2 regions of the Pseudomonas sp. SO81 genome follow, and region 1 is predicted to be linked to the other one. Evidence: riboswitches for the same ligand, from Rfam matches in the RefSeq annotation. Region 1 holds a riboswitch; the other holds the start of a gene.

Region 1 (7,384 bases):
GCCGACGAGATCGGCGCGACCAAGATGGCCCTCGGTCACCACCGCGACGACATTCTGGAAACCTTCTTCCTCAACATGTTCTACGGCGGCACGCTGAAGGCCATGCCGCCCAAGCTGCTGTCCGACGACGGCCGCAACGTGGTGATCCGCCCGCTGGCCTACTGCAACGAGAAGGACATCGAGGCCTACTCGGTGATGAAGGAATTCCCGATCATCCCGTGCAACCTGTGCGGCTCCCAAGAGAACCTGCAGCGCCAGGTGGTCAAGGAGATGCTGGTGGAGTGGGAGCGCAAGAGCCCGGGTCGCACCGAGATCATGTTCCGCGCCCTGCAGAACGTGGTGCCGTCGCAGCTGGCCGACCGCAACCTGTTCGACTTCCAGAGCCTGAAGATCGACGACAGCGCCACGCCACGCTTCCTGGACGTGATGAACCTGTGATCCCCGACCGGCCGCCCAGAGCGGCCGGTTTGCTATCTAACCGCGCATGATCAGCTCGGGCACGGCGCGCTCCTCGACGAAGCGCTCCTGCACCAGGCGCTTCACCTCCGCCGCATCGCGTATGCGGTACCACTCGCCACTCGGGTAGACACTCAGGGTCGGCCCCTGGTCGCAGGGGAACTGGCACTGGGTGCGGGTGATATGCACGCCATCCTCGGTTTCCAGGCGCCCGGCCGCCTTCAGCTCCTCGCGCAACAGCTTCCACAGCGGCAGGGCGCCGCGCCGGGTGCAGCGCGGGCCATTGCATAGCAGTACGCGATAGCGGTGCGGCGGGATGCACGACCAGGAGTGAGATTCCGGCAGCTGCGGCACCTCCACGCAGCCCAGGTGTTTTTCCGGCTGCTGGATCAGTGCGGCCAGCGTTGTTACGTCCTCGGCATTGCCGGTGCAGGCGAACAGTTGATCGGCGCGCTCGCCGGCCATGGCCTGCAACTTGCCACGCAGCCAGTCCAGCTGCGGGCTGCCGCCGAGCGGATCGAGATCGACGAGTAATAGCGGCAGCTCTGCGCCGCTCAGGCAGTCGCGTACCCGCGCCCAGACTTCGTCGTAGCCGGCGCCGGTATCGATCAGATCGTCCAGCACGACGGCACCGAACTGTTCAGTGAACTGGCGGCGGGTCAGCTCGGCGAAGCTGCCATGGCTGAGGTCGGGGCCGGCGAACAGTACGCGGGCGTAGGTTTCGGTTTTCATCAGGCTTCTCGGAGCAGCGGCTGCAGCGCCTGCCACAGGGTTTCGGGGGCGGCGAAGGCACGCTCCACCTCGGGCAATTCGGGGCGCGCCAATAGCAATACCGGCAGGCCTAGTTCGCGGGCGACCTGCAGCTTGGCTTCGGTGGCATTGCCGCCGCTGTTCTTGCTCACCAGCACATCGAAGCCCTCGGTGGCGAACAGTGTGCGCTCATCTTCGAGGGTGAACGGCCCGCGCGCGGCGATGCAGCGCGCCCGTGGATGTTCGGGCTGGGCATCGAGCAGGCGCAGGGTCCAATACTGGTGTTCTGGGATCTCATCGAGATGGGCCAGCGGCTCGCGGCCGAGGGTGAAGAAGGGCTTGGCGAAGGGTTCCAGCGCCTGGATCAGCTCGGCCCAGTCGGCTACCTCGCGCCAGTCGTCGCCAGGTTGCGGCTGCCAGCCGGGACGACGCAGCGCCCAGCAGGGCACGCCGGCCAGGCGCGCGGCTGCGGCGGCATTGGCGCTGATCTGCGCAGCATAGGGGTGGGTGACGTCCAGCAGCAGATCGAAGCCTTCGGCGCGAATAAACTCGGCCAGGCCCTCGGCACCGCCGAAGCCGCCGACGCGCACCTTACAGCTCAGATCGTCCGGCACCTTGCCCAGCCCGGCCAGGCTGTACAGATGCTCGGGGCCCAGGCGACGGGCCAGGCGCAGCGCGTCGCCGACGCCGCCGAGCAACAGCACGCGGGTCACGGCTTGTGTACTTGCAGCAGGGTGATCGGCAGGGCGCTGCGCCAGGTGTCGAAGTCGCCCAGCGGCTGGGCCTGGGCGATGGCGATGCGGGTCAGCTCGCCGCCATGCTGTTCGCGGAAGGCCACCAGCGTGGCCTCGCTCTGCAGGGTCACGGCGTTGGCGATCAGCCGGCCGCCAGGCTTGAGCGCCTGCCAGCACAGCTCCAGCACGCCGGGCACGGTGACGCCGCCGCCGATAAAAATCGCATCGGGGAATTCCAGGCCGGCCAGGGCTTCCGGCGCCTCGCCGGCCACCAGTTGCAGCTGCGGCACGCCGAGGGCGTCGCGGTTATGCGCGATCAGTTGCTGGCGACCTTCGTTGGCCTCGATGGCGATGGCCCGGCAGCTCGGATGGCTGCGCAGCCACTCGATGCTGATCGAGCCGCAGCCGGCGCCGACATCCCACAGCAGCTCTCCGGGCCGCGGCGCCAGGCGGGCGAGGGTGATGGCGCGCACGTCGCGTTTGGTCAGCTGGCCGTCGTGGCGGTAGGCGTCGTCGGGCAGGCCGATGGTCAGCGGCAGCGCTTGCACGCCGGCATCGGCGCGGCATTCGACGGCCAGCAGATTGAGCGCGGCGACTGCTTCCACATTCCAGCTCGTGGCCAGGCCATCGATGCGCCGCTCCAGCGGGCCGCCCAGATGCTCCAGCACGCTCAGGCGGCTGGCGCCGAAACCGCGCTCGCGCAGCAGGGCGGCGATAGCGGCCGGGCTCGCGCCGTCGTTGCACAGGATCAGCAGGCGCTGGGCTTGATGTAGATGCGCAGTGACGTTGGTCAGCGGGCGCGCCACTACCGACAGCAGGGTCACGTCCTGCAGCGGCCAGCCCAGGCGCGCGGCGGCCAGGGAATAGGAGGAGGGCGCCGGCAGCACGAGCATCTCGCCTTCGCTCACCTGACGTGCCAGGCTGGCGCCGACGCCGTAGAGCATGGGGTCGCCACTGGCCAGCACGCAGGTCGGCGTGCCGCGTCGCTGCAATACGGGTTCGAGGCTGAAGGGGCTGGGCCAGTTCTGCCGTGGGGCGCGGATGCAGGGAGGCAGCAGGTCGAGCTGGCGCGGCGCACCGACGATGCACTCGGCCGCCAGCAGCGCACGGCGCGCCGCCTTGCCCAGGCCGGCATAGCCCTCTTCGCCTATGCCCACTACCGTCAGCCAGGCCGTCATCTGTGTCTCCTCGATGCCTTGCGGGGCGACGCGCGGGCTTGGCCCGGTGCCGCGAAAAGCGGGCATAATAGCGCCTTCGTCGGTGCCCGGTTCTTTCAGAGGAACCAGCGGGCCTAAGAGGGAACACGGTACAAGCCGTGGCTGCCCCCGCAACTGTAAGCAGCGAGTCGCTCCACACACATGCCACTGAGCAATCGGGAAGGCCGTGCAGCGATGAGGACCTGTCAGCCAGGAGACCTGCCGACGACGCAGTCGCGAGTGCCAACATCGGGCGGGGTGTACCGATGCCAAGAAATCCCTGTGCGGATTTCACTGGTTCGGTCGCCGCGTCGTTCGTTGTCGGTGACCGCTTGAAGCACGATCCATCCGCCTCCGTCGCAACCATCCCCAGGCCCTCCGCCTGCCCGGGATTGTGGCGCGTCGTGTCCGCGCTGGACGGCGGCATCTGCCGGGTCAAGCTGCCCGGCGGGTTGCTGACCAGTGCCCAGGCCCGTGCGGTGGCCGAGGCGGCGCGCATGTGCGCCAGCGGCGTGCTGGAACTGACCAACCGCAGCAACCTGCAGATCCGCGGCGTGCGCGAGGGCGAACAGCGCGCGCTGGTGGCGCACTTGCTGGCCGCCGGCCTCGGCCCGCGACAGGCCGCTGCCGACGATGTACGCAACCTGCTGCTCAGCCCCGCCGCCGGTCGTGATCCGGCCGCCCATCTCGATACCCGCCCGCTGGCCGATCGGCTGCTGGCTTTGCTTCAAGACACGCCCGAATTCCACGCTCTCTCCGCCAAGTTTGCCCTGCAGCTAGATGGCGGCGAGGCCCTGGCCATGCTCGACCACCCGCACGATATCTGGCTCAGTGCCTTGCCCGGCTGCCAGCAGCTGGCCTTCGGCCTGGCCGGCACGCCGCGCGACCAGGCCTTGGCCAGCATCCAGCTGGAGCAGGCGGAGCCTCTGGTAACGACTGCGCTGCGGCTGTTCCTCGAACTGGCCGGCGAGCATAGCCGCATGCGCCAGCTGCTGGCCGAACTGCCGCGGGCGGACTTCCTCACTCGTCTGCAGGCGCGCCTGCCCTTTGCCCTGGGTGCACCGCCGGTTGCGCCGCAGAGGAGCGAGTCGGATGGCGCGCCGCTGGGCGCCCATGCCCAGGCGCAACCCGGCCTGGCCATGTGGCTAGGCGGTGCGCCACTGGGCCGGCTAGTAGCCACCCAGCTGTGGGCCCTGGCCGATCTGGCCGAGACCGAGGGCAGCGGCGAGCTGCGCCTCACACCCTGGCAGGGCGTGCTGCTGCCGGATGTGCCCGTTGCCCGCCAGGCCATCGTGGCGCAAGCCTTGAATGACATCGGCCTGCTGCTGGATGTCCGCGCGCCGCTGGCGCGGATGCTCGCCTGCAGCGGCAGCGCCGGCTGCGCCAAGGCCGGCGCGGACACCAAGGCCGATGCCCAGCGTCTGACCGAGCGCCTTGGCCCCAATGGACCGGCCCAGATTCATCTGAGCGGCTGCCCGCGCAGTTGCGCCGCCGCCCATGTCGCACCCTACACGCTGCTGGCCCAGCCCGGCGGCCGCTATGACCTCTATCGCCGCGAGCAGGGCCAGGCCGGATTCGGCCGCCTGCTGGCGACGTCCCTCGATATCGACCAAGCCGGCGAGCGCCTCGCCGCAGGAAGCCCCGAATGATCGATTACATCCGCGATGGTCAGGAGATCTATCGCCAGTCCTTCGCCACCATCCGCGCCGAGGCCGATCTCTCGGCCATTCCGGCCGATCTGGAGAAGCTCGCCGTGCGCCTGATCCACGCCTGCGGCATGGTCGACGTGGTGCAGGACCTGCGCTTCTCGCCCGGCGCCGGCGCCGCCGGCCGCGCTGCCTTGGCCAACGGCGCGCCGATCCTCTGCGACGCGCGCATGGTCGCCGAGGGCATCACCCGCGCGCGCCTGCCGGCCAGCAACCCGGTGATCTGCACCCTCAACGAGGCGGACGTACCGCAGCTGGCCCGCGAGCTGGGCAACACCCGTTCGGCGGCCGCGCTGGAGCACTGGCGCGAGCACCTGGAGGGCAGCGTGGTGGTGATCGGCAACGCGCCCACTGCATTGTTCTACCTGCTGGAAATGCTCGACGCCGGCGCGCCGAAGCCGGCGCTGATCCTCGGCATGCCGGTGGGCTTTATCGGCGCCGCCGAATCCAAGGACATGCTCGCCGCCGACAGCCGCGGCGTGCCCTACGTGATCGTGCGCGGCCGCCGTGGCGGCAGCGCTATGGCCGCTGCCGCGGTCAACGCCCTGGCCACGGAGGTGGAGTGATGCGCAAGGGACGTCTGCTCGGCCTCGGCGTCGGCCCCGGCGATCCGGAGCTGATCACCCTCAAGGCCCTGCGTTTGCTGCAGTCGGCGCCCGTGGTGGGCTACTTCGTGGCCAAGGCCAAGGCCAGCAAGGGCCAGGGTGGCAACGCCTTCGGCATCATCGAGCAGCACCTGACCGATGCGCAGCGCCGCCTGCCGCTGGTCTACCCGGTTACCACAGAGAAACTGGAGCCGCCGCTGACCTACGAGGATGTGATCGCCGACTTCTACGACACCTGCGCCGTGCAGATCGCCGCCGAGCTGGATGCCGGCCGCGATGTGGCGGTGATCTGCGAGGGCGACCCGTTCTTCTACGGCTCCTACATGTATTTGCACGACCGCCTCGCCGAGCGCTATGAGGCCGAGGTGGTGCCCGGCGTGTGTTCCATGCTGGGCTGCGCCTCGGTGCTGGGCACGCCGCTGGTCTATCGCAACCAGAGCTTGAGCGTGCTCTCCGGCGTGCTGCCGGAGGAGGAGCTGGAGCAGCGCCTGCGCAATGCCGAGGCCGCCGTGGTGATGAAGCTCGGCCGCAACTTCGACAAGGTGCGCCGCGTGCTGCAGCGCTTGGGCCTGGCCGAACGTGCCCACTATGTGGAGCGCGCGACCATGGACAACCAGCACATAGTGCCGCTGGACCAGGTCGACCCGCTGGCCTCGCCGTACTTCTCCATGATCCTGGTGCCGGGGGAGAAGTGGCGTGGCTGAGCCCATGAGTCCCGCCGCCATTGTCATCCTCGGCGCCTCGGCGCTGGCCACCGCACGCCGCGTGCAGCAGCGCTATCCGCAGGCGCGCATCCACGGCCTGGCCGGGCGGGTCGACGAGGTCGATGAGAGCTACCGCGAATTCGCCGAACACCTGCGCGGCCTGTACCGCGCCGGCACGCCGATCATCGCCCTGTGCGCCGCCGGCATCGTGATCCGCAGCCTGGCTCCGGTCCTGGTGGAGAAGGGCATGGAGCCACCGGTGCTGGCCCTGGCCGAAGATGGCAGCGCCTTGGTGCCGCTGCTCGGCGGCCTAGCCGGGGTCAATCGCCTGGCCCGCGAGCTGGGCGAGTGGCTGGAGGTGGCGCCGGCCATCACCACCAGCGGCGAGCTGCGCTTCGGCACCTGCCTGCTCGACCCGCCAGCAGGCTATTCCCTGGCCGATCTGGAGCAGGGCAAGCGCCTGGTCAGCGACCTACTCGGCGGCGCGCGCCTGCGCGTCGAGGGTGAGGCGCCCTGGCTGCAGCAGGCCAATCTGCCGCTGCATGCCGAGGGCGAGCGCTGCCTGCGCATCGATGTGGCTGTGGCCAGCGGCGACGATGCGCTGCTGATCCATCCACGCCAGTTGCTGGCACGTTGTGCCGAGCCATCCGCCGAGCTGGCTGCCCATCTGAGCGCCGCGCTGGCCGAGGCCGGTTTGGCCGAGGCGGCGCTGGCTGCATTGCTGGTCGAGGGCGAGGGGCGTTCGTTGCCATTCGCCGAGCAGGCCGCCGCCGAGCTGAAGGTGCCGCTGCGTTTTATCGAGTCGAGCACGGCGCTGCCCTCTGCCTGCTATGAAGAAGCGGGACTCAGCCTGCATCTGGCCGATAGCCCGCAAACCGCTACCACTATCGGCCGCCCGCGTGGCCGCCTCAGCGTGGTCGGCATCGGCCCCGGCTGCGCCGAGCTGCTGGTCCCGGCCGTGCGCCGCGCGCTGGACGAGGCCGAGGACGTGCTCGGCTACGAGACCTACGTGACCATGGCCGGCCCCTATCGCGCCGACCAGTGCCTGCACGCCAGCGACAATCGCGAGGAACTGCAGCGCGCCGCCCATGCCTTCGAATTGGCCGCCCAGGGCCGCCGGGTGGTGATGGTGTCCTCCGGTGACCCCGGCGTATTCGCCATGGCCGCCGCGGTGATGGAGGCGCTGGAAGCCTCCAGCGATGCGCGCTGGCAGGGTGTCGAACTGGAAGTGCT
Region 2 (7,384 bases), 2.2 Mb from region 1:
CGGGCGCCCGAGGTGATACTCGCCGGCAGCGACGCCGAACTGCAGCACTGGCGAGCCTGGCCGCAGTTGCCGGCGGTGCAGCGCCAGCAGCTGTGGGCGGTGCCGGACAAGGGTCTGGAACGTCCCAGCTTCCAGATGCTGGCGGCTATCGGGAAACTCTGCGCAGTGCTGGTCCAGGCTCGTTGAACCGCGCTCTAGCGCAGAAACACAAGAGGCCCCGAAAGGGGCCTTGTGCATTGCGCCGGACGTTTACAGCTCGGGGCTCCAGACGAAGCCGAGCATCGCCGTGCGGCCTTCCTGGCGGTAGCCATAGCGCTCGCCTTCGTGCTCGTACAGGGCGCGCTGGTAGTCCTTGTCCAGCAGGTTGTCGATCTTCGCTTCCAGCTTCAGCTCGCCGGTTGCCTGCCAGCTGCCGCGCAGGCCCAGCAGGCCGTAGCCGGCCAGCTCGTACTGGTTGTTCGGATCGTCGTAGCTGCTGCTCGCGGCCTGCCAGGTGGCGCCCACGGCGAAGTCGCCGAAGGCGCGGTCCAGGTCCAGGCTCAGGGTGCGGCGGGCGCGGCGGTTGAGGGTGTGGCCGGTATCGCGGTCGCGCGGGTCGACGAAGGCGACGCCCAGTTGGCCCTGCCAGCCGAACAGCTCCTGCTGCAGCGTCGCCTCGAAGCCGTGGATGCGTGCGGTGGCGATGTTCTGCGGAATGAAGTCCTGATCGCTGGCGATGGCATCCTCGATGTCGGTGCGGTAAAGCGAGGCCTCCAGGCGGGTGCTCTCGGTCAGCTCGCTGCGCCATTGCAGCTCGTAGCTCTTCGAGTGCTCGGGCTTGAGGTCCGGGTTGCTGTAGTCTGGGTAGTACAGGTCGTTGAAGGTCGGCGCGCGGAAGCCTTCGCTGTAGGACAGGATCAGGTCATTGGCGGCGTTCAGCGGCAGGGTTAGGGCGCCGCTCCAGGTGTTCTCGCTGCCGAACTGCTCGTTCTTGTCGTGGCGCATGCCCAGCTCGGTGGAGAAGTGCTCGCTCTCATAGCGATGCTGGACAAAGGCAGCCTGGTTCCAGCGCTGCTGCTCCTCGAAGGCGGTGTTGCTGTTGAGCTGATCCTCGTACCACTCGCCACCCAGCAGCAGGCTGTGGCTGTCGCTCAGGGCCAGGGTGTTGAGCCAGTTCACCGAGTCGCGGTAGGTGTTGAACACGCCACGCTCGTCGCTGAGCTTGTCCAGGCTCTCTTCGCGGTTCTCGCTGTGGCCGACTTCCAGGCGGCTGTTCCAGGTGTCGTTGATCTGCGCATCGAGGTAGCTGGAGACGCTGCTGACGGTGAAGTCGCTGTACGGGGCCTGGCCGACCGACTCGAAGGTGGTCATGTCGAAGCGGCCGAAGGGGTTGTCGAATTCGGTGCGGCCGCGCTGGTCGAGCACGTTGATGCCGGCCTCGATGCTGTCGCTGAAGCTGTGGCTGAGGCTCAGGCTGAAGGCCTTGTTGCGGTAGGCGTCGTGATCCTGGTCGGACTCGTAGGACGGGCCGCTGCGATCGAAGCCGTTGGTCTCGTTGAGGCTGCCGGCCAGGCTGAAACGGGTCTGCTGGTCGCCGCCGGAGATGCCGGCGCTGCGCTGCCAGGCACCGTGGCTGCCATAGCCCACGCGCACGAAGGGCTTGAGGCCTTCGCCAGCGCTGCGGCGAGTGAAGATCTGCACCACGCCGCCGATGGCGTCGGCGCCATACACCGCGGAGCGTGGGCCGCGCAGCACTTCGATGCGCTCGATCTGGTCGATGTTGATGTGCTGCAGGTTGCTGTCGCCGGAGCTGGCCGAACCGATGCGCATGCCGTCCACCAGCACCAGGCTCTGGGCCGACTTGGTGCCGCGAATGTACAGGCTGGTCAGGCTGCCGATGCCGTTGTCGGTCGCCTGAACGCCAGGTACGCGCTTGAGTAGGTCGGTCACCGACGAGGGCTGCAGGCGCTCGATGTCGGCGCGGGTGAACACGGTGCTGGCGGTGCTGCTGGCGCTGCGCTGCTGCACATCGCGGTTGGCGCTGATCAGGGTTTCGGACAGCTTCAGCGCAGCCTCCTGGCCGGCGGCCAGCAGGTTGGTGCCGGGCAGCAGGGCCATGGCCAGGGCCGAGAGAGGCAGGGAACGGGACAGCTTCATGGAGATTCCTCAAAGATCGCAAGACTTCGAGGAGGGCAGGACAGGCGCGGGCGGGCGCCTGACGGTGCTGCCCTCCGCAACACCAGTCGAATCCGTCCAGGCCGGTCTCCGGGCTCTCGACGCGCCGGCTCGCCTTCCCGGGAGACCCAGTGGCTGATGAGCGGGCGTGCAGCCGGTGGGCTGCGGTCGATTACCGTTGCGGGGGCAGCGCCGGGATGGCTCCTCGCGGAGCGCACCGGCTTCCCGTTTAACGCTGTTCCTGTGGACGCAGCGCACCTGGCGGAATGCAAAAACGCCGCGCACCTTAGTGCGCAGCCGGATGAATTACAAACAAGTTGGATTCAGGGCTGGATGAGCATGGCTCATCCAGCCAGCTGCGCCAGTCGCGCCCGCACCGCCGTCTCGATGCCGGCGGTATCCAGCCCGCACTCGGCGAGCATCTGGGCCGGCTTGGCGTGCTCGACGTAGTAGTCGGGTAGGCCCAGGTGCAGCAGTGGCTTGACCAGGTTCTCGGCGGCGAGGAACTCGCTGACCGCGCTGCCGGCACCACCCATCACGGCGTTTTCCTCGATGGTCACCAGCAGCTCGTGGCTGGCGGCCAGTTCACATAGGAGGGTTTCGTCGAGGGGTTTGACGAAGCGCATATCGACCACGGTGGCGTCCAGCGCCTCGCCGACGCGCAGCGCCTCGGCCAGCTGCACGCCGAAGGCCAGCAGGGCGGTGCGCTTGCCCTGGCGACGGACCACGGCCTTGCCGATCTCCACCGGCTCCAGGCGCGGGTCGATCGGCGTGTTGGGACCGCTGCCACGCGGATAACGTACGGCCGCCGGGCCCTGGAAGTGGTAGCCGGTGGTCAGCAGCAGGCGCAGCTCGTTCTCGTCGCTGGGCGTGGCCACCAGCATGCCGGGGATGCAGCGCAGGTAGGAGATATCGAAGCTGCCGGCGTGGGTCGGACCGTCTTCGCCGACCAGGCCGGCGCGGTCGATGGCGAACAGCACGTCGAGGTGCTGCACGGCCACGTCGTGGATCAGCTGGTCGTAGGCGCGTTGCAGGAAGGTGGAGTAGATCGCCACCACCGGCTTGGCTCCGTCGCAGGCCATGCCGGCGGCCAGGGTCACTGCGTGCTGTTCGGCGATGGCCACGTCGAAGTAGCGCTCCGGGAAGCGCTCGCTGAAGGCCACCAGGTCGGAGCCTTCCTTCATCGCCGGGGTGATGCCGACCAGGCGCTCGTCCTGCTCGGCCATATCGCACAGCCACTGGCCGAACACGGCGGAGTATTTCGGGCCGGAGGCTTGCTTCGGCTCGACTGGCGCCTTGATCGGCTCCAGCTTGGTGATGGCGTGGTAGCCGATCGGGTCGACCTCGGCCGGGGCGAAACCCTTGCCCTTCTTGGTCACCACATGGAGGAACTGCGGGCCCTCCAGGTCGCGCATATTGCGCAGGGTGGCGATCAGGGTCGGCAGGTCGTGGCCATCGATGGGGCCGACGTAGTTCCAGCCCAGCTCCTCGAACAGGGTGCCGGGCACCAGCATGCCCTTGGCGTGCTCCTCGACCTTGCGCGCTATCTCCCAGGCGCCGGGCAGGCGCGAGAGGATCTTCTTGCTGCCTTCGCGCATGCTCGAATAGGTGCGGCTGGAGATGATCTTGGCCAAATAGTTGGACAGGCCGCCGACGTTCTTGGAAATCGACATGTCGTTGTCGTTGAGCACGACCAGCATATTGGCCTTCACATCGGAGGCATGATTCAGCGCCTCGAAGGCCATGCCGGCGGTCAGTGCGCCGTCGCCGATCACGGCCACCGACTTGCGCTTGCTGCCCTGCAGGCGCGCGGCTATGGCCATCCCTAAGGCGGCGCTGATGCTGGTGCTGGAGTGGCCGACGCCGAAGGTGTCGTACTCGCTCTCGCTGCGGCGCGGGAAGGCGGCCAGGCCGTCCTTCTGGCGCAGGCTGCCCATGCGCTCGCGGCGGCCGGTGAGGATCTTGTGCGGGTAGGCCTGGTGGCCCACGTCCCACACCAGGCGGTCGTCCGGGGTGTCGAAGATGTAGTGCAGAGCGATGGTCAGCTCGATCACGCCGAGGCCGGCACCGAAATGCCCGCCGGTCTGGCCAACGCTGTACAGCAGGTATTGGCGCAGCTCGTCGGCCAGGCTTTCCAGCTCGCTTTCCGCCAGGCGGCGCAGGCCGTCCGGGGTGTCGGCGCTGTCGAGCAGGGGCGTGGCAGGACGCTCGCGGGGGATTTCGTGGAAGGTGGTCGGCATCAGGCGGATCGTTATAGGCATACAAAAGATGCGGCAGTTTACCTGAAGCGCCGGAAACAGCCCAAACGACCTGTGAGTGGATCAGTCCGCGGCGTAATGCCGCGCCAAGAAGTCCAGCAGCAGGGCGTTGACCCGCTCGCCGTCCTCGCTCTGCAGCCAGTGGCCGCAACCCTCCAGCAGGTGCTGTTCCAGGCGCGGCACCTTGGCCGTCATGCGCCCCAGCGTCGGCGCCTCGAAACGGCCGACCGGGTCGCGGTCGCCGAGCAGGAACAGGGTCGGTTGCTGCACCTGCAGTTCGGCCAGCGGCTCGCTGCGCTGCCAGTTGCGCTCGAAGTTGCGGTACCAGTTCAGCGCGCCGTGGAAGCCGCGGCCGGCGAAGGTCTTCTCGTACACGGCGAACAGCTCGGGCGAGCACCAGGCCGGCAGCGGCAGATCGCCCAGGCCGTCGAACAGGCGGGCGTCGGCCGGCTTGTCCTGCAGCAGCGCGCCTTCCAGGCCGCCGAGCAGCAGGCGCAGGCTGCGGCCGATGTCGACGTCCAGTTCGGCCTCGGCCACACCCGGCTGCTGGAAGTAGAGGATGTAGTGGAAGCGCCCGGCATAGGCCTCGCGCATCATCTCGATGGCCGGGCGTTTCGGCCGTCCACCGAAGGGCACGGACAGCGCGCCGAGCGCCTGCACCCGCGCGGGCTCCAGCAGGGCCAGATGCCAGGCCACCGGTGCGCCCCAGTCATGGCCGACCACGGCGACGCGGGTCTGGCCGAGGGCATCCATGGCGCCCTGGATATCGCCGCACTGGGTCAGCAGGTCATAGGCGGCGGGATCGCTCGGCGCGCTGCTCTGCCCATAGCCACGCATCTCCGGAGCGAACACCCGGTAGCCGGCGGCGGCCATCGCCTCGATCTGCGGATGCCAGGCGTACCAGCACTCCGGGAAGCCGTGCAGCAGCCACACCGGGCGGCCATCGATCGGGCCGGCACTGTAGAGGCTGAGGTCGATGCCGTTGACCGCCAGCAGCCGATGCTCGATATGCATGGGGCGTCCTTACCAGGTATCGACGAAGGGGCGTTTCTTGCCCGTGCGGGCCGGCGCTTTCGGCGCGGCGTTGAGCCCGCGCAGCAGCCAGGCGCGGCTCTCGGCCGGGTCGATGACGGCATCGATCTCCAGGTAGCTGGCCATGTTCAGCGCCTTGCCGTTGGCGTAGGCCTTGCCCACCAGCTTGTCGAACAGGGCCTGACGGCTAGCCTCGTCCGGCTGCGCCGCCAGCTCCTTGGCGAAGCCCAGGCGCACCGCGCCCTCCAGGCCCATGGCGCCGAACTCACCACTGGGCCAGGCGGCGGTGAACAGCGGCGAGTGGAAGCTGCCGGCGGCCATGGCCTGGGCGCCGAGGCCATAGCCCTTGCGCAGCACCAGGGTGAAGAACGGCACGGACAGGCTGGCGGCGGCCACGAACATGCGCGACACGTGGCGCACTGTGGCCTGCTTCTCCGCCTCCGGGCCGACCATAAAACCGGGGGTGTCGCACAGCGACACCATCGGGATATCGAAGGCATCGCACAGCTGCATAAAGCGCGCGGCTTTATCTCCCGCCACTGCATCGATGGCGCCGCCCAGGTGCGCGGGGTTGTTGGCGAGCAGGCCGAACGGCTTGCCCTCGATGCGGATGAAGGCGGTGATCAGTCCCGGGGCGAACTGGCGGCGCAGTTCTAGAACGCTGCCGCTGTCGGCCAGCAGCTCGATCACTCGGCGGATGTCGTAGACGCGCAGGCGATTCTCCGGGATGACATGGCGCAGCTCGCGCGGGTCGGTGCACTGCCAGTCGGCCAGCGGGCCTTGGAAGTACGACAGGTACTGCTTGGCCGCGCGCACGGCCTCGGCTTCGTTCTCCACCAGCACGTCGATCACCCCGTTCGGGCCTTGCACGCTGGTGGGGCCGACTTGCTCGGGCTTGAAGCTGCCCAGGCCGCCGCCTTCGATCATCGCCGGGCCTGCCATGCCGACGGTGGCGTCCTTCGCGGCAATGATCACGTCGCAGCAGCCGAGCAGGGCGGCGTTGCCGGCGAAGCAGCGGCCGGAGACGATGCCTACCGTGGGGACCAGGCCGGACAGCCGGGCCATGGCGACGAAGGTGTGGCAGTCGAGCCCGGCCACGCCGACAAAATCGGTGTCGCCGGGCCGCCCGCCGCCGCCCTCGGCGAACAGCACCAGCGGCAGGCGCCACTGTTCGGCGAGGCCGAGCATGCGGTCGGTCTTCTTGTGGTTCATCACGCCCTGGGTGCCGGCGAACACCGTGTAGTCGTAGGCGATGGCCATGCAGCGCGCCGCCTCGCTGCCGAAGGCGCCGGCGTTGACCGTGCCGATGCCGGCCACCAGGCCATCGGCCGGGCTCAGCTCCAGCAATTCTTCGTGGGAGCGCCGGCGGCGCTGGGCGGCCAGGGCCATGGCGCCGTATTCGTTGAAGCTGCCCTCGTCGAGCAGGTCGTGCAGGTTCTCGCGGGTGGTGCGCTGGCCGGTCTTGCGCCGCTTGGCCACCGCCTCGGGGCGGCGCGCGTCGGTCAGGCGTGCGTGGCGCTCCAGTACCTCGGCCAGGTCGGCGCGGATATGTTCGAGATCGACCGCCTGTTCGTCCTGCTCGTGCCCGCCATCGACCTCGGCGGGCTCGATGAACAGCAATGCCTGCCCTTCGCCCAGTGCGTCGCCGGGGGCGGCGGCCAGGGCGCGGACGATGCCGCCACGTTCGGCGCGGACGACGAACTCCATCTTCATCGCCTCCAGCACGGCGACCTGTTGGCCGGCGGCGACGCTATCGCCCTCGGCTACGTCCAGGCTGACCAGCACGCCGGTGCTCGGCGTACTCAGCGCCAGGGTGCCCGCCGGTGCCTCGATGGCTTTGGCAGCGGTGGCGCTGGCGCCGACCTGGGCGAAATAGCGGTGCGGGTGGGCCGCGCCATGGGCGCCGAGCAGTTCGCCCAGTTGCTCTTCGACGAAGCGTG

The links. Region 1 has a riboswitch for cobalamin ahead of cobG (precorrin-3B synthase). Riboswitches for the same ligand answer to the same signal wherever they lie in the genome.
Region 2: another riboswitch for cobalamin. It lies ahead of OH686_RS15375 (TonB-dependent receptor domain-containing protein); the one in region 1 lies ahead of cobG (precorrin-3B synthase).

Annotation. Positions count from the first base shown of each region.
Region 1 is NZ_CP126126.1:1,046,795-1,054,178, reverse strand. Features, by position in the region: gene ttcA (tRNA 2-thiocytidine(32) synthetase TtcA) at 1-438, shown strand, start outside; gene OH686_RS05035 ((2Fe-2S) ferredoxin domain-containing protein) at 475-1,188, opposite strand; gene OH686_RS05030 (cobalt-precorrin-6A reductase) at 1,188-1,919, opposite strand; gene cbiE (precorrin-6y C5,15-methyltransferase (decarboxylating) subunit CbiE) at 1,916-3,118, opposite strand; cobalamin riboswitch at 3,182-3,377, shown strand; gene cobG (precorrin-3B synthase) at 3,469-4,785, shown strand; gene OH686_RS05015 (precorrin-8X methylmutase) at 4,782-5,408, shown strand; gene OH686_RS05010 (precorrin-2 C(20)-methyltransferase) at 5,408-6,151, shown strand; gene cobJ (precorrin-3B C(17)-methyltransferase) at 6,156-7,384, shown strand, end outside.
Region 2 is NZ_CP126126.1:3,281,955-3,289,338, forward strand. Features, by position in the region: gene OH686_RS15370 (cobalamin-binding protein) at 1-186, shown strand, start outside; gene OH686_RS15375 (TonB-dependent receptor domain-containing protein) at 250-2,136, opposite strand; cobalamin riboswitch at 2,219-2,431, opposite strand; gene dxs (1-deoxy-D-xylulose-5-phosphate synthase) at 2,499-4,394, opposite strand; gene OH686_RS15385 (alpha/beta fold hydrolase) at 4,476-5,426, opposite strand; gene OH686_RS15390 (acetyl-CoA carboxylase family protein) at 5,436-7,384, opposite strand, start outside.